2 regions of the Dendrosporobacter quercicolus genome follow, and region 1 is predicted to be linked to the other one. Evidence: predicted binding sites of a transcription regulator. Region 1 holds the regulator's gene; the other holds the start of a gene.
The links. Region 1 encodes HrcA, which represses chaperone genes, less so after heat shock. Its sites were predicted from a motif close to TGTTAGCACTCNNNNNNNNNGAGTGCTAACA; they were not measured.
Positions count from the first base shown of each region.

Region 2: the regulator HrcA is predicted to act here: its motif matches at 8,163-8,193, upstream of groES (co-chaperone GroES).

Region 1 is NZ_FNHB01000001.1:787,560-797,472, forward strand. Features, by position in the region: gene BLR06_RS03880 (16S rRNA (uracil(1498)-N(3))-methyltransferase) at 1-182, opposite strand, end outside; gene prmA (50S ribosomal protein L11 methyltransferase) at 184-1,122, opposite strand; gene dnaJ (molecular chaperone DnaJ) at 1,199-2,332, opposite strand; gene dnaK (molecular chaperone DnaK) at 2,440-4,272, opposite strand; gene grpE (nucleotide exchange factor GrpE) at 4,313-4,882, opposite strand; gene BLR06_RS03905 (TCP-1/cpn60 chaperonin family protein) at 4,899-6,485, opposite strand; gene hrcA (heat-inducible transcriptional repressor HrcA) at 6,522-7,556, opposite strand; gene hemW (radical SAM family heme chaperone HemW) at 7,676-8,809, opposite strand; gene lepA (translation elongation factor 4) at 8,817-9,913, opposite strand, start outside.
Region 2 is NZ_FNHB01000011.1:4,923-14,835, reverse strand. Features, by position in the region: gene BLR06_RS16035 (N-acetylmuramoyl-L-alanine amidase family protein) at 1-648, shown strand, start outside; gene BLR06_RS16030 (GerMN domain-containing protein) at 648-1,226, shown strand; gene thiL (thiamine-phosphate kinase) at 1,508-2,500, shown strand; gene tsaE (tRNA (adenosine(37)-N6)-threonylcarbamoyltransferase complex ATPase subunit type 1 TsaE) at 2,515-3,012, shown strand; gene tsaB (tRNA (adenosine(37)-N6)-threonylcarbamoyltransferase complex dimerization subunit type 1 TsaB) at 2,972-3,679, shown strand; gene rimI (ribosomal protein S18-alanine N-acetyltransferase) at 3,676-4,158, shown strand; gene BLR06_RS16005 (alpha/beta-type small acid-soluble spore protein) at 4,343-4,543, opposite strand; gene tsaD (tRNA (adenosine(37)-N6)-threonylcarbamoyltransferase complex transferase subunit TsaD) at 4,650-5,681, shown strand; gene BLR06_RS15995 (histidine kinase N-terminal domain-containing protein) at 5,914-7,335, shown strand; gene BLR06_RS15990 (ANTAR domain-containing response regulator) at 7,337-7,927, shown strand; gene groES (co-chaperone GroES) at 8,238-8,522, shown strand; gene groL (chaperonin GroEL) at 8,561-9,913, shown strand, end outside.

The sequences.
Region 1 (9,913 bases):
AAGGCGGTTACTTCATGTTCGTTAAACCGGGTAATTTCAGCAATACCGGCCTGACCATCGGCCGACACCACAACAATTTCATCAGCCGGTTTCATTCTGAGAACCCGGCTGATATGACGGGCGTCCGCCCCTTTGATGACGACCTCCGGGGTTAGCGGTCCCGGGAGAAAAAAGCGGCGCACATCATCCGCCTCCTTTGCGAACCAGCATCGCCACCCAGCCGCCTTCTTCCATGACCTTGTCCACCGTTAAATGATTGGCGATGACGGCTGCGGTGACATCGCTTAACCGTTCAGCAATAATGCCGCTGGCAATCAGCACGCCATTGTCAGTTAAACGGCCGGGAATATCCTCCACCAGTTGAATAATCACATCGGCAATGATATTGGCAATAATCACATCAGCCTGACCGAAGAGTCCGGTCAATAAATTGCCGGTATGAATGTCGACAATTTCGTTCACCTGGTTAATTGCCGCATTTTCAGTTGCTACCCGCACCGCAACGCCATCCAGGTCAACAGCCTGAACACTGGCTGCTCCCAGCTTGGCCGCCGCCACAGCTAAAATGCCCGAGCCGGTGCCAATGTCGAAAATTGTGCTGCCTGGTTCAACTACTTCTTCCAAATATCTGATGCACATTGCTGTTGTATGGTGGGTCCCGGTGCCAAAAGCCATGCCGGGATCGAGTTCAATAACCAGATCGTTTTCCGTCTGTTCATATTTCTCCCAGGATGGTTTAATGACAATTCTCTCACCGATTTTCACCGTATGAAAATAGTCTTTCCACGAAGATGCCCAGTCTTCCTCATTGATTTCCTGACATTGAATACTGCCCTGGCCTTTATCCAAATGATGATTGGCCAGTTCATTTACCTGTTCTTCGAAAACCTTCAGCTTATCGTCGAGCTGTTCGTCAACAGGCAGGTAGGCCTTGACCGTAACCACTTCCAGATTGGTTTGTTCCGGAATATCGCAGTAGTCCCAGGCGCCTGACCGGCGATAAGCGTTTACCAGTTCCGGATCTTCAATGACTACACCGCTTGACCCCAGCTCATGAAATATATCGGCAATCGCTTCGGTGGCTTCATGAGTAGTTTGAATACTGATTTCGGCCCACTTCATGGTATGGTCGCCCCCTTAACATTTTCTAAGCTGCCAGATGAACTATGCCGAGAGTTTAACTCCCGGCATAGTTCCATTATACCCCAAAAGCGTCTTTTACTTTCTTAAAAAAGGTTTTTTGCTCCGGATTGACATTCTCGCCCGAAATACTGGCAAATTCGTTCAAAATCGCCCGCTGACGCTCTGTTAATTTTTGTGGTGTCAGCACCTTGATTTTCACATGCTGATCGCCGCGCCCCTGTCCTCTCAGATAAGGAATGCCTTTATCCTTCAGGCGCAGAATCGTGCCTGACTGAATTCCTTCCGGAATTTTCATCTTCACTTTGCCATCCAGCGTGGGTACTTCAATTTCATCGCCCAGCGCCGCCTGCACAAAGCTGATCGGCACCTCACAAATAACTTCGGTACCCTCACGGGTAAACAATTTATGCGGCTTTACAAAGATATATACATATAAATCGCCCGGCGGACCCCCGCGAAGGCCGGCTTCGCCTTCATGAGCAACCCTCAGTCGTGAACCATGATCAACTCCGGCCGGAATCTTAATTTTAATCTTGCGTTTCGCTCTGATTTTCCCATGCCCGCCACACTCTTTACAAGGGGTATGAACAATTTTTCCTTCGCCATGACAACGGTCGCAGGCTTTTACATTAACCATCCGGCCAAATGGCGTGTTTTGCGCATACTGTACCTGACCCGTTCCCTTACATTGCGGGCAGGTTTCCGGATGGGTGCCGGGAGCAGCGCCCGAACCGTGGCAGGTGGTGCAGTTTTCCGTACGTGGAATGTGAACCTCGGTTTCCAGTCCAAAAGCCGCTTGTTCGAAAGCAATCTCCATATCATAGCGCAGGTCGGAGCCTTTTTCCGGCCCGGACTGGCGGCCGCCAAAGCCGGACTGACCAAAAAACATATCAAAAATATCACTAAAACCACCGCCGGCGTTGCCAAAACCAAAGCCCCCGGCGCCACCACCGCCCTGTGATCCATCAAAGGCGGCATGACCAAATTGATCGTATTGGGCCCGCCGCTCCGCGCTGGACAGTACTTCATAGGCTTCATTTATTTCTTTAAATTTTTCTTCGGCGTCAGGCTTGTCACGGTTGACGTCAGGATGGTACTTGCGGGCTAATTTACGAAACGCCTTTTTTATTTCATCATCCGACGCGGTACGCGCAACACCCAGCACCTCATAATAATCGCGTTTACTCACATTACACCATCCTAAACTATTATTCAGGCATATTCACCGCAAGACTCCGGCCTAAAAGACCGGAGCCGGCGGCGCCTAACCTAAAAAAATCAGCTGGTTATTTTTGCTTACTTCTTTTCGTCATCGACAACTTTATATTCGGCATCCACAACTTTTTCACCCGTCTGAGCGTCCGCCTGCTCGCCGGCATCGGCAGCACCCTGGGCTTCAGTCGCCTGATAAACCGCCGCCGACAATTCATACAGCGGCTTAGTAAGCTCTTCCGTATCGGCTTTGATTTTTTCCAGATCAGTACCCTTAAGTGTTTCCTTAAGCTTGTCGGCAGCCGCCTGAACCTTGCCGATTAAAGCTTGATCTGCTTTATCGCCGATTTCCTTAATTGTTTTCTCCGCTTGATAGACCAGCGAATCGGCATTGTTGCGCACTTCAACTTCTTCTTTGCGTTGTTTGTCCTCAGCCGCGTGTACCTCTGCTTCCTTAACCATCCGTTCAATATCGTCTTTGCTCATACCGCCGGAAGAAGTAATGGTAATTTTCTGTTCTTTGCCGGTACCCAGATCTTTGGCTGAAACATGAACAATGCCGTTGGCATCAATATCAAAAGTAACCTCAATGCGTGGAACCCCGCGCGGAGCCGGAGGAATTCCGGATAACTCAAACCGGCCAAGCGTCTTGTTGCCGGAAGCCATTTCCCGTTCTCCCTGCAATACATGAATATCAACCGATGGCTGATTATCAGCGGCAGTGGAAAAAATCTGACTCTTGGAAGTAGGAATCGTAGTGTTTCGCTCAATAATTTTGGTGCATACGCCGCCCATAGTTTCAATACCCAGCGATAAGGGCGTTACATCCAGCAGCAATACATCCTTCACTTCACCGACCAATACACCGGCTTGAATGGCTGCGCCCAACGCAACGCATTCGTCCGGGTTTACGCCGCGGTGCGGCTCTTTACCCAAAAATTTCTTAATGGCTTCCTGAACGGCGGGAATACGGCTTGAACCGCCAACCAGAATAACTTTATCAATCTCATTTGCTGACAATCCTGAATCGCTCAGCGCCTGGCGGGTAGGCGCCATGGTGGCCTCCACCAGATCGGCAGTCAGTTCTTCAAATTTTGCTCTGGTTAAATTCAAATCCAAATGCTTCGGCCCGGTTTGATCAGCAGTAATAAACGGCAGGTTAATATTTGTGGTCAATACGCCGGAAAGCTCAATCTTCGCTTTTTCCGCCGCTTCTTTCAACCGCTGTACGGCCATCCGGTCGGCTGATAAATCAATGCCATGCTCTTTTTTGAATTCAGCAATCATCCAGCTCATGATCCTGTCGTCAAAATCATCGCCGCCCAGCTTATTATTACCGTGGGTTGCTTTCACTTCAAATACGCCGTCACCCAGTTCCAGGATAGAAACGTCAAAAGTCCCGCCGCCTAAGTCAAAGACCAGAATGGTATGATCGTTTCCTTTATCCATGCCATAAGCCAGAGCTGCCGCGGTTGGTTCATTGATGATCCGCAGAACTTCCAGACCGGCTACCGTGCCGGCATCCTTGGTGGCCTGACGCTGGCTGTCGCTGAAGTAAGCCGGTACTGTAATGACAGCCTTGCTGACACTTTCCCCCAGATAGGCCTCGGCATCAGCCTTTAATTTCTGTAAAATCATTGCTGAAATTTCCTGAGGCGAATATTTCTTATCATCAATCGCCACTTTATAGTCGGTGCCCATATGGCGTTTAATCGAAATTACCGTACGGTCGGGATTGGAAACCGCCTGCCGTTTGGCCAGCTGCCCTACCAGTCTTTCCCCGGTTTTAGAAAAGCCTACGACCGACGGAGTTATCCGCGCGCCTTCGGCATTGGCGATAACCGTCGGCTCGCCACCCTCCATTACCGCTACTACCGAGTTTGTAGTACCTAAATCTATTCCTATTACTTTTGACATAATGTTAGCCTCCTTAAAATTATATGAATTTTACTCCTTGTTAACAGCCGACTACCTTTACCATACTGGGACGAATAATTTTGCCCCGAACGCGATAGCCCTTCTGCAATTCCTCGACAATTGTTCCTTCAGGCTGACTATCGTCTTCCACCCGCATGACAGCCTCATGAAATTGCGGATCAAAGGTTGCCCCCTGCGCTGCAAGCGGTTCAAGACCGTTTTTTTCCAAAATGCCGGTAAACTGACGGTAAACCATCTCAAGGCCTGACTTAAAGGCTTCGGCATCCTGCCCGGCATCAGCGCTCATTGCGCGCTCGAAATTATCCAGGAGCGGCAGCAAATCCTTGATCATATTCTGAACCACCAGGGCGGATAATTCTTCCTTTTCCTGCCTGGTACGCCGGCGATAATTATCAAAATCAGCCTGCAGGCGTTTAATGCGGTCAGTATGCTCCTGCAGCAGCCTGTTTTTCTCTTCGATTACCGCCATCATCTCCTCAATTTCCCTGTAGTCAAAGCAAACTTCCGCCTGCTCAGCTTGTTCAGCAGTGGCAGTGTCCGCTTCAGCAGAGTCAGCTGCGTGATCCTGCGTATTCTTATCTTCTGTCATTTAATTCACCTCAACTTTAAAAATCAGGCAGACCCGGCTCACTGGCAACAGCGGCTTTTGCCGCCTTATCGGGTTCTTCCTTTTTTTTGATAATAGTATCTATCCTCAATATGGCCACAGCTACTTCGCCGGCGGCTTTAATTGCATTAAGCTTTACCGGGGCGGGATCAAGCACGCCAAGCGCCGCCATGTCGGCAATATCGCCGGTATCACAGTCAATACCGAGGAAATCCAGCCTCTGTCCGGTTTGGGCGGCAATTACCTCTTCCACCTTCTCCAGGGGATTATAGCCGGCATTCTGGACAATTTGGGCCAGCGGCCGTTTCAGGGCATTCACCACACAGTCCACCCCGTAAGCGGCCATCCCCTTAATATTTTCCCGGTCTTTTTCCACCTGTCGAGCCAGCGCAATTTCCGTTGAACCGCCGCCCGGAACATAACCTCCCCTGGCGGTTGCCTGAACGCTGGACGCCGCATCCTTGGCAATCCGCTCGCGTTCGCCCACAACCTCTGCAGTCGCCGCACCCACCAGAATTGTAGCCATTGGTTTGCCTTTACCGCCTAAAATTCTTACTTGCTCCAGCTTCTCATCCTGATAAACCGTATCAGCCCGGCCAATGTATTTTAACAGATCCTCGGCGCTTTTCTTCAGGCCGGTGCGCTTAATCATTCTGGCTCCCACATGCTCGGCCACCCGGCGTAAATCTTTGGCATTCATTCTTTGAATAACCAAAACGTTGCCGTCAATCAGTATTTCCTCGGCAATTTCATGCACGCCGCGGTCTGCTAAGACAACATTAACCCCCAGTTGAACAATTTTATGAACATTTGCTTTAAACTCTTCCTGCAACTCTATATAACGTTTGAACCCAGCCTCAGTGCCCAGCGCCTCATCGCCAATTTCTTCCGGCTCCAGCGCGTCGTCAAGGATCAGCGCCTTTACGCCGGATAATGCCTGCGGCATTTCCTCGCTCATGCGTTCCTTGTCGATAATGACACCCATGAATACCTCATTGTCCGCCCCTTCCTGAGCAGTAATGATGTCAGACAGCTTGAATTTTTTATCCGCCAGCTTCTCCATGCCGATCAGTTTCGCTGCCTCTACCACTAACTGGGCAATATCTTCGTGCTCGCGTCCGGCAATTCGGGCCACATTGGGTAAAACCGGGTCATGGATATCCTGCAGAACCCGCGCCTGCTGTTTTAAGTGAATTAACGCCTGGTCAATACCATATTTCAGCCCTTCAATCACCCTGGCTACCGGCACCCCGCGCAGCACCTGATTGACTCCCTCAGCCACCAGAGCGCCGGCCATAAGGGTGGCGGTGGTGGTACCGTCGCCAACTTCGGCCTGTTGCGCTTTAGCTATATTGATTAACATTCTGGCGGCCGGATGATTGACTTCCATTTTATCTAGAATCGTTACGCCGTCATTGGTAATGATTACTTCGCCAAACCGGTCCACCAGCATAGTATCCAGTCCTTTGGGACCAATCGTCCCTTCCACGGCTGCGGTAATCGCCCTTACGGCATTGGCGTTGGTCATTAACGCCGCCAGGCTTTCATCCACTTCCGCCCCGCTGCCGGCCTGTTTTAGATTCATTCCGGTTCCTCCTATATGTAAGCAGGGGATAATCCCCTACACTTTGTACTTTTTCAGTATCTCCCCCAGATGACTGTGCATAAACTCCAGCAAGGCCATCACTTTGCCGTATTCCATCCGGGTTGGTCCCAGCACGGCAATCGTACCCACAATCTTACCGTCCATCCGGTAAGCAGCCTGAACCATACTGCAATCCTTAATGCCGCTGTACGTGTTTTCATGGCCAATTCTGACCACGATGCCGTCCTCATCTTCCTCCTGCGTATGCAAAAGATCACATAACAGCTGCTCCTCTTCCAGCATCAGCAGGATATTTTTCATTTTCTCAACATCCCTGAACTCCGGCTGGCTTAGCAGCTGCGTTGTTCCGCCCAGATAGAGGCGTTCCTTTTTATCAATGGTAAGAACATTGTTCAGTACGGCCAGAGCCGCATCAAACAGGTTGGAATCAGGTACAACAGCTTTGCGGATTTCTTTTAAAACCGATGATTTAATTGAATCCAGTGATACGCCTGACAGGCGCCTGTTGATTGCCTCGGCAACCCGTTGCAGCTCTTCTAGGGTGGTATCTTCCGGTATGTCAATCATCTTGTTTTCAACAAATCCGCCGTCTGTCACAATTACCACAATGACCCGGCGTTCGTCCATGGGGAGAAATTGTAAATATTTAAAGGAACTTTGTGAAATTTGCGGCGCCAGCACTAAAGAGATATTATGCGTCATCCTGGAAATAATTCTGGCGGTTTCCTGAAACACTTCTTCAATTCGCCGTACTTTGGCGTTATACCAGCCCGAAATCAGACTAATCTCATTGTCTGAAATTGCCGGCCTTGCCAGTAATGTGTCTACATAAAACCGGTAACCTTTGGCCGAAGGGATACGGCCGGAAGATGTGTGAAGCTGCTCCAGATAGCCTAATAGCTCTAAATCAGCCATTTCGTTGCGGATTGTCGCCGGACTGACTCCTAGATCGTATTTACGGGCAATCGTCCGTGAGCCAATAGGTTCTGCGGTGGAAACGTAATCATTAATAATGGCCTGAAGAATTTTTCGCTTGCGCTCATCAAGCATTTTCCCACCTCCTATTGTTAGCACTCAAGTCGATAGAGTGCTAATATCTACTAAAAAAATACCACTCATTTGGCTGAATGTCAAGATACTCCGTAACTCAGCTTAAAAATTCGTTATCATTAAAGTAAAAACTCACTAAATACCTGATTGCCAAATTTCATTCCCAGGGCCGTAAGCCTGACATTATCGCCGGCCACAATGACTGCCCCTTTCCGTACCAGCCGGTCAACGGCAAATTGATAGACGGAAAAAAAATCACAGCTGAAACAATGTTGAAACTGGCTAACCGACAAGCCTTGCACGGTTCTCAGGGCCAAAAAGCAAAACTCAGCCATCGCCGTTTGCCGGTCAGGCTGTTCGATCAATACTACAGGCGGCTGTCCTGAGCTTACGCTGTCAATATATGTTTGCACATCGCTCACATTCGCCCGCCGCTGACCGTCAATAAAAGAATGAGCGGCGGCGCCCAGGCCGAGATAGGGTTGATACTGCCAGTATTTTAGGTTATGGCGGCATTGATAACCGGGCCGGGCAAAATTTGAAATTTCATACCGCGCAAATCCCAGCTTGGGCATGCTGTCCATAACAGCCTCATACATAGCGTCATCAAGCTCATCATCAGGCAGATTCAGACGGCCCTGGTTTGCCAGATAGGCAAAGCCGGTGCCCTCCTCCACCTTTAAGCCATATACCGATAAATGCCGGACATTTAACCGGTACGCCATTGCCAGGCTGTCATGCAAATCGTGAAGCGACTGGTCCGGCAATCCGTACATCAGATCCAGATTCAGGTTTTCGAAACCCGCTTTTTGGGCCAGTTCAACCGCCTGTACCGCCTCCCCGGCCGTATGAATACGGCCTAAAGCAGCCAGCACCGGATCGGAAAACGACTGAACGCCGAAACTCATCCGGTTGACGCCGCATTGCCGTAATTGGTCCAGCATGCTCCTGTCTGCCGTTCCCGGATTGGCTTCAATGCTTATTTCCGTATTGTCGGCCAGCTTAAAGGCCTGCCTGATGCTGTCCATTACAGCGGCAAGCAGCTTGCCGGACAGAACGGTTGGCGTTCCGCCGCCGATAAAGACCGTGTCAACCACAGCGCCAGACAGAATGCCGCCCTGATCGGCAATTTCCCGACACAAGGCGGCGACATAAGCGCTGTATAGGTGTTCCAGGCCCGTATATGACGGGAAATCACAATAAAAACACTTGCGCCGGCAAAAAGGAATATGGATATATAAACCTAAGCTCATCATACCGCTAATCAATCTTTAAGATTGCCATAAAGGCTTCCTGCGGTATCTCGACGCTGCCAACCTGTTTCATCCTTTTTTTGCCCTCTTTTTGTTTTTCCAGCAGTTTCCGCTTACGGCTGATATCACCGCCATAGCATTTGGCCAGAACATCTTTGCGCATTGCCCTGACTGTCTCGCGGGCAATTACTTTATTGCCGACTGCCGCCTGAATGGGTATTTCAAACATTTGCTTCGGGATAATGCTTTTGAGTTTCTCAGCCAGCTGCCGGCCCCGGTAGGCGGCTTTATCCCGGTGGACAATCACCGACAAGGCGTCAACCGGATCGCCGTTTAACAAAATATCCAGCTTAACCAGACTGGACGTATGGTAGCCGGTTAATTCGTAATCCAGTGAAGCATAGCCGCGGGTTGATGACTTCAAGCGATCAAAATAATCATAAATAATCTCGCTTAACGGTAAATGATAAGTGATCATCACTCTGGTTGTATCAAGATACTTCATATCTTTAAACTCACCGCGCTTTTCCTGGGAGAGTTCCATGACAGCGCCGACAAATTCATTTGGCACAATCACCGTGGCCTTGACGTAAGGCTCATCAATATGATCGATTTCGGTCGGCGGCGGCAGCTTGGACGGATTGTCTATTTCCAGCATATGGCCATCAGTCCTGTACACCCGGTAAATTACGCTTGGCGCCGTAGTAATCAGACTTAAGTTGTATTCCCGCTCAAGGCGTTCCTGGATGACATCCATGTGCAATAACCCGAGGAAGCCGCACCTGAAACCAAACCCGAGGGCAATGGAGGTCTCCGGCTCAAATAACAGCGCAGCATCATTTAACTGCAATTTCTCCAAAGCATCTTTGAGATTATCATAATCCGCGCTGTCTACCGGGTATAAACCGCAATAGACCATTGGGTTTATTTTTCGGTAACCGGGCAGGGCTGCCGCCGCCGGATGTTCGGCATCAGTAATGGTATCGCCAACCCGGACATCCTTTACATTCTTAATGCTGCCGGCCACAAATCCGACTTGACCGGTTCCCAGCTCAGCAATGGTCGCTAAAGACGGCTTAAAAATTCCCACCTCGGTCACTTCAA
Region 2 (9,913 bases), on a different contig from region 1:
GTCGTTGATATTACAAAACAACTGGCGCCGGTAGAGTTCAACTTTACACCAGGGCTTAAAGGCAAGGTAATTGTGATTGATCCCGGCCACGGCGGCAGCGATCCCGGCGCCATCGGACCGGGCAGCACCCAGGAAAAGGCGGTAACGCTGGCTGTTTCCCAAAAAGTCAAGGCGGCGTTGGAAAAAGCCGGCGCTAAGGTGATTATGACCAGGCAGGATGACCGTGATGTATTTGGTACGAGAGCTACCGCAGTGGAGGAACTGGACGCTCGGACCAAAGTTGCCAATAGCATTAAAGCCGATATTTTCCTAAGTATTCACGCCAATGCCTTTGGCAACAGGAGTGTTGGCGGGACGTCTACGCATTACTATCTGAAGTCCCGTTATGACCGGATGCTGGCCGAAAACTTACAAGCCAGCCTGGTAAGCGCCGTCGGGTTGAATGATCGCGGCGCACAAACCGCCAATTTCTATGTCGTCAAGCGTACGCTTATGCCGGCTGCATTGATTGAAACGGCGTTTATTTCCAATCCCGACGAGGAAAAGCTGCTCAATTCTCCGAAATTTCAGCAACAATTAGCCCAAGGAATTGTCGATGGTTTGGACCAGTTCTTTCTCCAGGCAGCGAAAAAAGGAGGTGGGCAGTAATGACCGCCAAATGGAAATACCTATTGCTCATCCTGGTTGCGCTGGCTTTGTTGATCGCTGGTTGTGACCAGAATAAGCAAACGCCGGAATCGCTTACGCCAGATCAGGCGCAGGAGCAACAGGGCAATACGGCAGTACAGCCGGGCAGTGATCCGGCCAAAGCCGGCACGATGCGAATTGTCATCTATCATGCCGATAAAACGGCAACGCACCTGGTGCCTGAGGATCATGTTGTTCCTGTCAGCACTCATCCGCTGAAAGTAGCCGCTGAATTGCTGATCGCCGGAACCAAGAAGCCTGAGTTGATGCCTGTGATGCCGCCGGGAACTCATTTACGCGGCATTTGGATCAAGGATCATATTGCTTATATTGATTTTGACGATAAACTGATTAAAAACAACAGCGGGGGTTCGGCCGGCGAAATATTATTGGTGGGCGCAATTGTCAATACGCTTACCGAGTTTCCTGAGGTTCAGAAAGTGCAGTTATTGGTTGAAGGGAAAAAAATCAGCACAATTTCCGGCCATCTTGATACCAGTGAACCTTTAAGCCGCTCGGAAAACCTGATTAAAAAATAATTGTCCCGATTTAGGTGACAAGCAGCCCTGGCGCATAAGCCGGCGGCTGCTGTTATTTTTTCCGTTCGGTGGTATACTAAATCCGTACATCGGCGTCGCACTTGATAAATTTAGGTTTGCCGCCGCGGTGCAAGGCAGGAAATAGTAGGATAAGCAAGAAAAATATAGTAACATGGCAGTCTGGATAATAGTACTGCCATAAATTGCGGAAAATAGACCGTCAGTATTCACTGAATTAGGTACTAGGCTGGCTGTACGTTGAAAGAGCGGGGTGGTGTCATATGGAACTAAAACAGCTTGGTGAGTTTGGCTTAATTGATCTTATTAAGGAAAATACCATCGTCGATCCGGCCAGCGTAATTGTCGGAATTGGCGATGATGCCGCAGCGCTGCTACCCTCACCGCGGCAGCTGCAATTGCTGGCAACAGATATGCTCATTGAATCGGTTCATTTTGACCTGACAACGACGACGCCCTGGCAGCTTGGCTATAAAGCGATTGCCGTCAATCTTAGCGATATAGCCGCTATGGGCGGAGTTCCAAAACATTGCGTGGTATCTTTGGCTTTGCCCCGCAATGTACAGGTAGACTTCGTCCGGGATTTATATCAAGGTATGAAGGAAATATGCCGCCGTTTTACCGTTAACATTGTTGGCGGCGATACTGTTTCCAGCCCGCAGGGGCTTGTGCTCAATGTGGCCGTGACCGGTGAGGTTGAGCCGGCTCGTTTGCAGCGCCGCTCGGGAGCCAAACCCGGTGATCTTGTGGTTGTCACCGGCGAGCTGGGCAACTCGGCGGCCGGGCTGGATTTGCTCCGCCGGGGGCATTGGCAGGAATTTGTTTTTGCCCGGCAATTGGTTACCTGTCATCTGACGCCCCAGCCGCAGGTGCAAGCCGGTTTGCTGCTTGCCGCTTTTGCCAACAGCATGAACGATATCAGTGACGGGCTGGCCAGTGAAGCTAATGAAATTGCCGCTGCCAGCCAGGTGGCTGTCCGCTTGTTTGAGCAGCAAATTCCTCTGTCAGCCGAGCTTACGGCAGCAAGTGCAGTTTTGGGGAACGCGGCCTTGGACTACGCATTGTACGGTGGTGAGGATTATCAATTGTTGTTTACCATTGAACCGGAAAAGCTCCGGGTATTGCCGGCGAACGAAATAACGGCGCAGCTGACGGTGATTGGTGAAATCGTCAGGGGACCGGCCGGCGTGGAGCTTGTTGCGGCGGACGGGGCAGCCAGGGGACTGGCCCCCAAGGGTTATAATCATTTTGGTTAAAGGGAGCACTGTTCATGTTGATTTTTAAGACTGCGTCACCGGAACAAACCTTTGATTTTGGCCGGCAACTGGCGCAATGGCTTAAGCCGGGGTTTGTCGTCTGCCTGCAGGGCGATCTCGGCGCCGGTAAAACGTTGTTGGTGCAGGGAATAGCGGCCGGTCTCGGCATTGGCGATGCGGTGACAAGTCCGACATTTACCATTTTAAATGTATATCCGGCTGAGCCGCCGGTTTATCATTTTGATTTGTATCGTTTGGAGCAGGCAGAAGAGTTATTTGACATCGGCTTTTACGAATATATTGACGCCGGCGGCATTGCAGTGATCGAATGGCCGGATAAATTTACCGCTGAATTGCCTGATGAATTTCTGTGGCTGGAATTAAAACCGGGGGATTCAACGACCGAAAGGCTGATCGTGGCTAAAGCCGAAGGCTTGAAGTATCAATCTGTTTGTGAGGAGCTGAAAAATATTGCCGGTTCTTGCTTTAGATACGGCTACCCTTGTGTCTAGTGTGGCGATCGTTACACCAGGCGCGTTGGTGGCCGAATTGACCATTCAAACCAAATTGACCCATTCCGAATTGCTGATGCCGCACATTTCACAGCTACTGGCTGCGGCCAGAGTGCGGAAAAGTGAGCTCAGGGCTGTGGCGGTAAGCATCGGACCCGGTTCTTTTACCGGCCTGCGTATCGGGCTGGCCAGCGCTAAAGCGCTGGCTTATGCGCTTAATATCCCGCTGGTCGGGGTATCCACCCTGGCTGCTCTGGCTTATAACTGTCCGTTGCCCCAGGTGTATCTGGCGCCGGTATTGGATGCCCAGAAAGGAAATGTATATACTTCTTTGTACTGCTGGCAGCAGGGAAAAATGAGCGAATACCGGCCGGCTGCCGTCAAACCGTTTACTGAACTGCTCGGGCAGCTCCGGGCGCTGGGCGCGCCGGCTGTGGTTATGGGGGAGGCGGCGGTTATGCATCAGGAGCAGCTTAAACAAGCCGGCCCGGATATCATTTTAGCGCCGCCCCATTTGATTATGCCCCGTGCAGCCAGTGTCGGACTTTTGGGCTGTAAAATGCTCAATGACGGTATAAGCCATGACGTGATGACGCTGGAGCCGCTTTATATCCGGCGGTCGGAAGCCGAGGATTTATGGGACCGCCGCCACGGAGTATGCGGATGAACGGGGCTCGGATCAGAACGATGCTGCCAACCGATATTGATGGTGTTTTGCAGGTTGAACTAAATTGTTTTGCTGTTCCCTGGTCAAGAGTGGCCTTTGAAAACGAAATCAATGATAACGATCTGGCGCACTATCTGGTGCTTGAAGCTGGTGACCGGATTATTGGCTATGCGGGCATGTGGATGATTCTGGATGAGGCTCATGTCACCAATATTGCCGTCATCTCCGGGTATCGCCGGCAAGGGCTGGGTGAAAGGCTGCTGCTGGCCTTAATCGGGCAGGCCAGACAGCTGGGAGCGGTAAGCATGACGCTGGAAGTCAGGCCCAGCAACACGGCTGCACAAGTGCTGTATCGCAAACTGGGGTTTGAAAACCGCGGCATCAGGCGTCAATATTACAGTGACACCAAGGAAGACGCCATCATTATGTGGCGGGATGGCTTGGACACGGACGGGGCTGATCCTTTGGCAAAGGCGTAAGCGTTTCTGATTGCATAAAAAAAAGCCGCTTGCGCGGCTAAGGGTGATTGGTTTTATACAATATGCAGCCGGATGTAAAAGTGTTACCAGTGACTAAATCCTGCGGCGTCAGTGTGAATAAAAGCGGTTTGGAGAGGCTCCCGGCCCCTGTTAAGTAAAAAGGGCGGCTAAACCGCCCTCCAGGCTATTTAAGGGTTGATTCATACTGCTCAATCATCCGGCGAACCATTTGTCCGCCAACCCGGCCGCAATCGGCCGAAGTCATTGTAGACCAACCTGAGGAACGAACGCGCTCAGCAATTCCTAATTCAGAAGCCACTTCAAACTTCATACGGTCCAGCGCGTTTTCGCTGGTAGGATTTACAGGTTTATTCGAGCGTGCCATCTATATCCCTCCTTTCGGGCGTTCTTGTTTTCGCCCAATGTTAATTTACGTTTTTCGAAGATTTATCATACATGCAATTAGTAGCAGAAAAATGGAGGCATTTGCCTTGGAAAAAACAACAGATAACGCTTGTCTTACGTTAGCAATTGAGACCAGTTGTGATGAAACCTCGGCCGCTGTTGTCGCCGGCGGCCGGCAGATATTATCAAATATTATATCATCACAGGTGCCGGTTCACCAAAAATTTGGCGGGGTAGTGCCGGAAATTGCTTCCCGGAAACATATTGAAAATGTCATTCCTGTAGTAGATGAGGCGCTGCAGCAGGCCGGAGTGGCCTTAGCGCAGATTTCGGCCATTGGAGTTACATACGGACCTGGTTTGGTCGGAGCGCTGCTGGTTGGCGTTGCGGCCGCCAAAGCGCTGGCTTTTGCAACCGGTATTCCCCTGGTGGGCGTCAATCATCTTGAAGGACATATTTTCGCCAACTTTCTGGCCCACGCTGAACTTGAGCCGCCTTTTGTCGCACTGGTAGTTTCCGGCGGACATACTTCACTGGTGTCCGTACAGGACTATAACCAATTTGCATTAATCGGCCAAACCCGTGATGACGCGGCTGGCGAGGCTTTTGATAAAGTAGCGCGGGTCATGGGGCTGCCTTATCCGGGCGGACCGCAGATTGACCGGCTGGCTGCGGCCGGGAATCCGGCAGCGATCGATTTTCCGCGGGCTTTGACCGGGAAAAGCAGCTTTGAATTCAGCTTCAGCGGCTTGAAATCGGCTGTGCTCAATTATCTAAACCAGGCCGAACAGCGTGGGCAGCGGGTCAGCCAGGCCGATGTGGCGGCCAGTTTCCAGGCTGCCGTGGTTGATGTATTGGTTTCCAAAGCTGTGCAGGCTGCCCGGTTCTATTCTGTCGACCGTCTGGTTTTAGCCGGCGGCGTTGCCGCCAACAGTATGCTGCAAGCTAAGCTGACAGGCGCTTGTACTGAACAAGATATCAGGTTGTATTATCCGGGAGCGGTATTGTGTACCGATAATGCCGCCATGATTGCCTGCCGGGCTTATTATCAGTTTTGCAGCGGTAAAGTCTCTGACTTATATTTAAATGCCGTACCATCGTTGAAAATTGGTTGTTGAGCGGTGGCAAACCTGATTTGTGGGTAATGTGGATAAATGGGGAAACCCATTTGAAAATAGCCACATCAATTGTTAATAACGTTGTGGAAACTGTGGATAACTTGTTGGTAACGTTTTTCCTGGCCGGTATTTCAACAAATTTTTAAAAAAAACCATTTTATAACAGGAATTTTTATTGAAAGAGTTGAATAAAAATTAATTTAAATATGCCTGGAGGGTTGGGGAAAATAATATGGGAATCATCGGAGATGTGTGCCGTAAAATAACAACCTTGGTGCCGGCGCAGATTGAAATGCTGGATAAGCTTAGCGGTATTTTCCCATTGGTATGTGATTTGGCCCATGCGCAGTTAACGGTGTATACGAAAGCCAGTGATGAAAATTTACTGGTCATTGCCGCACAGATTAAGCCCAATACCAGTTTCAGCCAATATAAGCCTAATTTGCTGGGAACGACAGTATACGCCGCCGAAGAACCGCTGATATGGCGCACCATGTCGACGGGCCAGCCTATTTGTGGTCAGCGTGAATGGGCGCTGGGCATGCTGATGGAAATGCAAACTTATCCGGTGCATGATTATGACGGCAATATTATTGCAGTTGTCAGCTTTGAAACAAGTCCTGATGAAATACGGACGGAAGGGTACAGCATTTTATTGGAAACTGCCTATATGCTGCTGATTAACGCCAGGTCTCCGTTTGATGTCAAGCTATACCGGCCGTTATCGGCCAGTGATGGTATTATTGTTACCGATGAACGGGGAAAAATAACTTTTGCTAATGCTGCAGCGGGCAGCATTTATAAAGTTTTAGGGATTGGCCGGATTGTCGGCCGGCATATTTATGACCGGCAGATCAACATGCGGATTACCAAAAAAACGACTACCAGTCAGATGCCCTATGAAACCGAACTGGAGGCCGGCAATTTAATTTTGGTGCAGCGAACCATCCCGATTATCCAGGCCGGGCAGGTTATCCGGACGGTAATCATCGTTGCTGATGTTACCGAACTAAAGAAAAAAGAAAAAGAGTTATTGATTAAGTCAGCGGTTATTCAGGAAATTCACCACCGTGTAAAAAATAATTTACAGACAATCGCCAGCCTGCTCCGGCTGCAGTCCCGGCGAACCGATTCACTGCAAGTAAAAGCAGCGTTGCGGGAAAGCGTCAACAGGATATTGAGCATTTCGGTTGTTCACGAGTTTTTGTCGCAGCAGGATGCCGAATTTATTGACGTAGCTGAAGTTGCCAAAAATATATTGGATCTGGTTATCCAAAATATGCTGGAGCCTGACTTTAATTTGCAAACTATTTTTAACGGTGAAACGGTTATCCTGCCGTCAGAGCAGGCGAGCAGTCTGGCCTTAGTCATCAATGAGCTTATTCAGAATTCCATTGAGCACGGCTTTATCGGCCGGCCGGAAGGTCTGATTGGCGTGGATATTGCCACCAATCCCGAAGCTTACCGGATTGATATTTATGATAACGGGATTGGTTTGCCGGCAAACTTCAGCTCACAGGTATCAAAAAGCCTGGGACTGCAGATTGTAAGAACCTTGATTGAAGACGATCTGGGCGGTACCTTTGAATTATACGCGGATCAAGGCACCCATGCCCGTATCACAATTCCCCGGAGCATAGAGGGAGGAAAATAGTATGCAACCATTGCGTGTAGTTATTGCTGACAATGAATCGATTATCAGAATGGATTTGAAAGAAATACTGGAAGAAGCTGGTCATACGGTTGTCGGAGAGGCAACGGATGGGCTGAAAGCCATTGAACTTACGCGCAGGCATCGTCCTGATCTGGTTATTATGGACATCAAAATGCCTGAAATGGATGGTATTACTGCCGCTAAGACAATTTCTCATGAAAAAATTGCTCCGGTACTCTTATTGACGGCATTCAGCCAGAAAGAGATTGTCGATAAGGCGAAAGACTCAGGCGTATTGGCCTACCTGGTCAAACCGGTCAAGGAAACCAATTTGTTCCCGGCGATTGAAATTGCTTTGTCGCGTTTTCATGAATTCGCCGAGCTGGAACAAGAACTGGAAGATGTAAAAAATTCACTGGAAACCCGTAAAGTTCTGGACCGGGCGAAAGGCATTCTTATGGACGCCTACAATTTGAATGAAAGTGAGGCTTACCGCAGGATTCAGCAGTATAGCATGAGCAAACGCAAATCGATTCGCGATGTTGCTCAGGCCATTGTTGATTCCGTTATCACCAAGAAAAAGGGGAAATAAAATAAGTTGGTCTGAACTGCGGGTTTTTTTGCAAGAAAACGGTAGTTCAGGCCAACTGTTTTTTTTGTTGCAGACATTATCTGACAAGCTTTAATTACATTATTGTGTAAAATGAAGAAATCAAGCGAAAACCAACGCTTTTTTAGGATAAATTTTAAAAAAAAATTGGTATAAGCCTAAATTTTCGTTTATAGCTCTTGCTTTTTGGCAATTAATTATATATGATAATTTATGGAATTAGCACTCGCTTTTAGTGAGTGCTAACAAATACACTAATTCTATTAAGATATCATAAAAGGAGGTTGCTTCAATGATTAAGCCACTAGGCGACAGAGTAGTCATTCAAGTGTTAGAAGGGGAATTAAAAACAAAGAGTGGTATCGTATTGCCTGATACAGCCAAAGAGAAACCCCAGGAAGGCCAGATCGTAGCCGTTGGTACCGGTAAACTGCTGGACAATGGTCAACGCGTAGCCCTTGATGTTAAGGAAGGCGACAAAATTATTTTCTCCAAGTACGCCGGAACAGAGGTTAAAGTTGATGGTCAGGAATATCTGATTGTAAGTGAAAGAGATATTCTGGCAATTGTTCAGTAATTAAAAAGGTTAAGTTTAATTAGGGAGGCATACATATAATGGCAAAACAAGTGATATTCAATGAAGAAGCACGTCGTGCGCTGGAAAAAGGCGTAAATGCTTTAGCTAATGCTGTTAAAGTAACTTTAGGACCTAAAGGCCGCAATGTCGTTCTTGATAAAAAATTCGGTGCGCCTACCATTACGAACGACGGCGTAACCATTGCCCGTGATATTGAACTGGAAGATCCGTTTGAAAACATGGGCGCCCAACTGGTTAAGGAAGTAGCGACCAAAACGAATGATGTAGCCGGTGACGGTACGACTACAGCAACCTTACTGGCTCAGGCCATGATTCGTGAAGGTATGCGCAATGTAGCCGCCGGCGCTAATCCGATGATCATTAAAAAAGGAATTGAAAAAGCGGTCATCGCCCTGGTTGAAGAAATTAAGAAAAATTCCAAGAAAGTGGAAGCCAAAGACGCGATTGCCCAGGTTGCTTCAATTTCAGCGGCTGACGATGAAATCGGCCAGTTGATTGCTGAAGCAATGGAAAAAGTGGGTAAAGATGGCGTAATCACTGTAGAAGAATCCAAAGGCATGGGTACAAGCCTTGATGTCGTTGAAGGCATGCAGTTTGACCGTGGCTATATTTCCCCTTATATGGTAACCGATACCGACAAAATGGAAGCTGTCTTAAATGATCCCTATATCCTGATTACAGACCGTAAAATCGGGGCAATTGCCGATATGCTGCCTGTGCTGGAAAAAGTGGTTCAACAAGGCAAAGAGCTGCTGATTATTGCTGAAGATGTTGAAGGCGAAGCACTGGCTACTTTAGTTGTCAACAAGCTGCGCGGCACTTTCCGGGCTGTGGCTGTTAAAGCTCCTGGATTTGGTGATCGCCGCAAGGCCATGCTGGAAGATATTGCAATTTTAACCGGCGCTAATGTAATTACCGAAGAACTTGGCCGCAAACTGGACAGTGTGGAACTGGCCGATCTTGGCCGGGCTCGTCAAATCCGGGTGTCGAAAGAAGAAACAACCGTTGTTGACGGCGCCGGCGCCGGCGACGCCATCAAAGGCCGGGTTGCTCAAATTAAATCACAAATCGAAGAAACAACTTCGGATTTTGACCGCGAAAAACTGCAGGAGCGTCTGGCTAAGTTATCCGGCGGCGTAGCTGTTATTCAGGTTGGCGCTGCAACTGAAGTTGAACTGAAAGAAAAGAAACTGCGCATTGAAGATGCTCTGAATGCTACCCGCGCTGCTGTTGAGGAAGGTATTGTCGCCGGGGGCGGTACTACATTCATTGATATTCTGCCTGTTCTTGATTCCGTATCTGCATCAGGCGACGAAAAAACCGGCGTTCAAATTGTAAAACGTGCAATTGAAGAGCCAGTTCGTCAAATT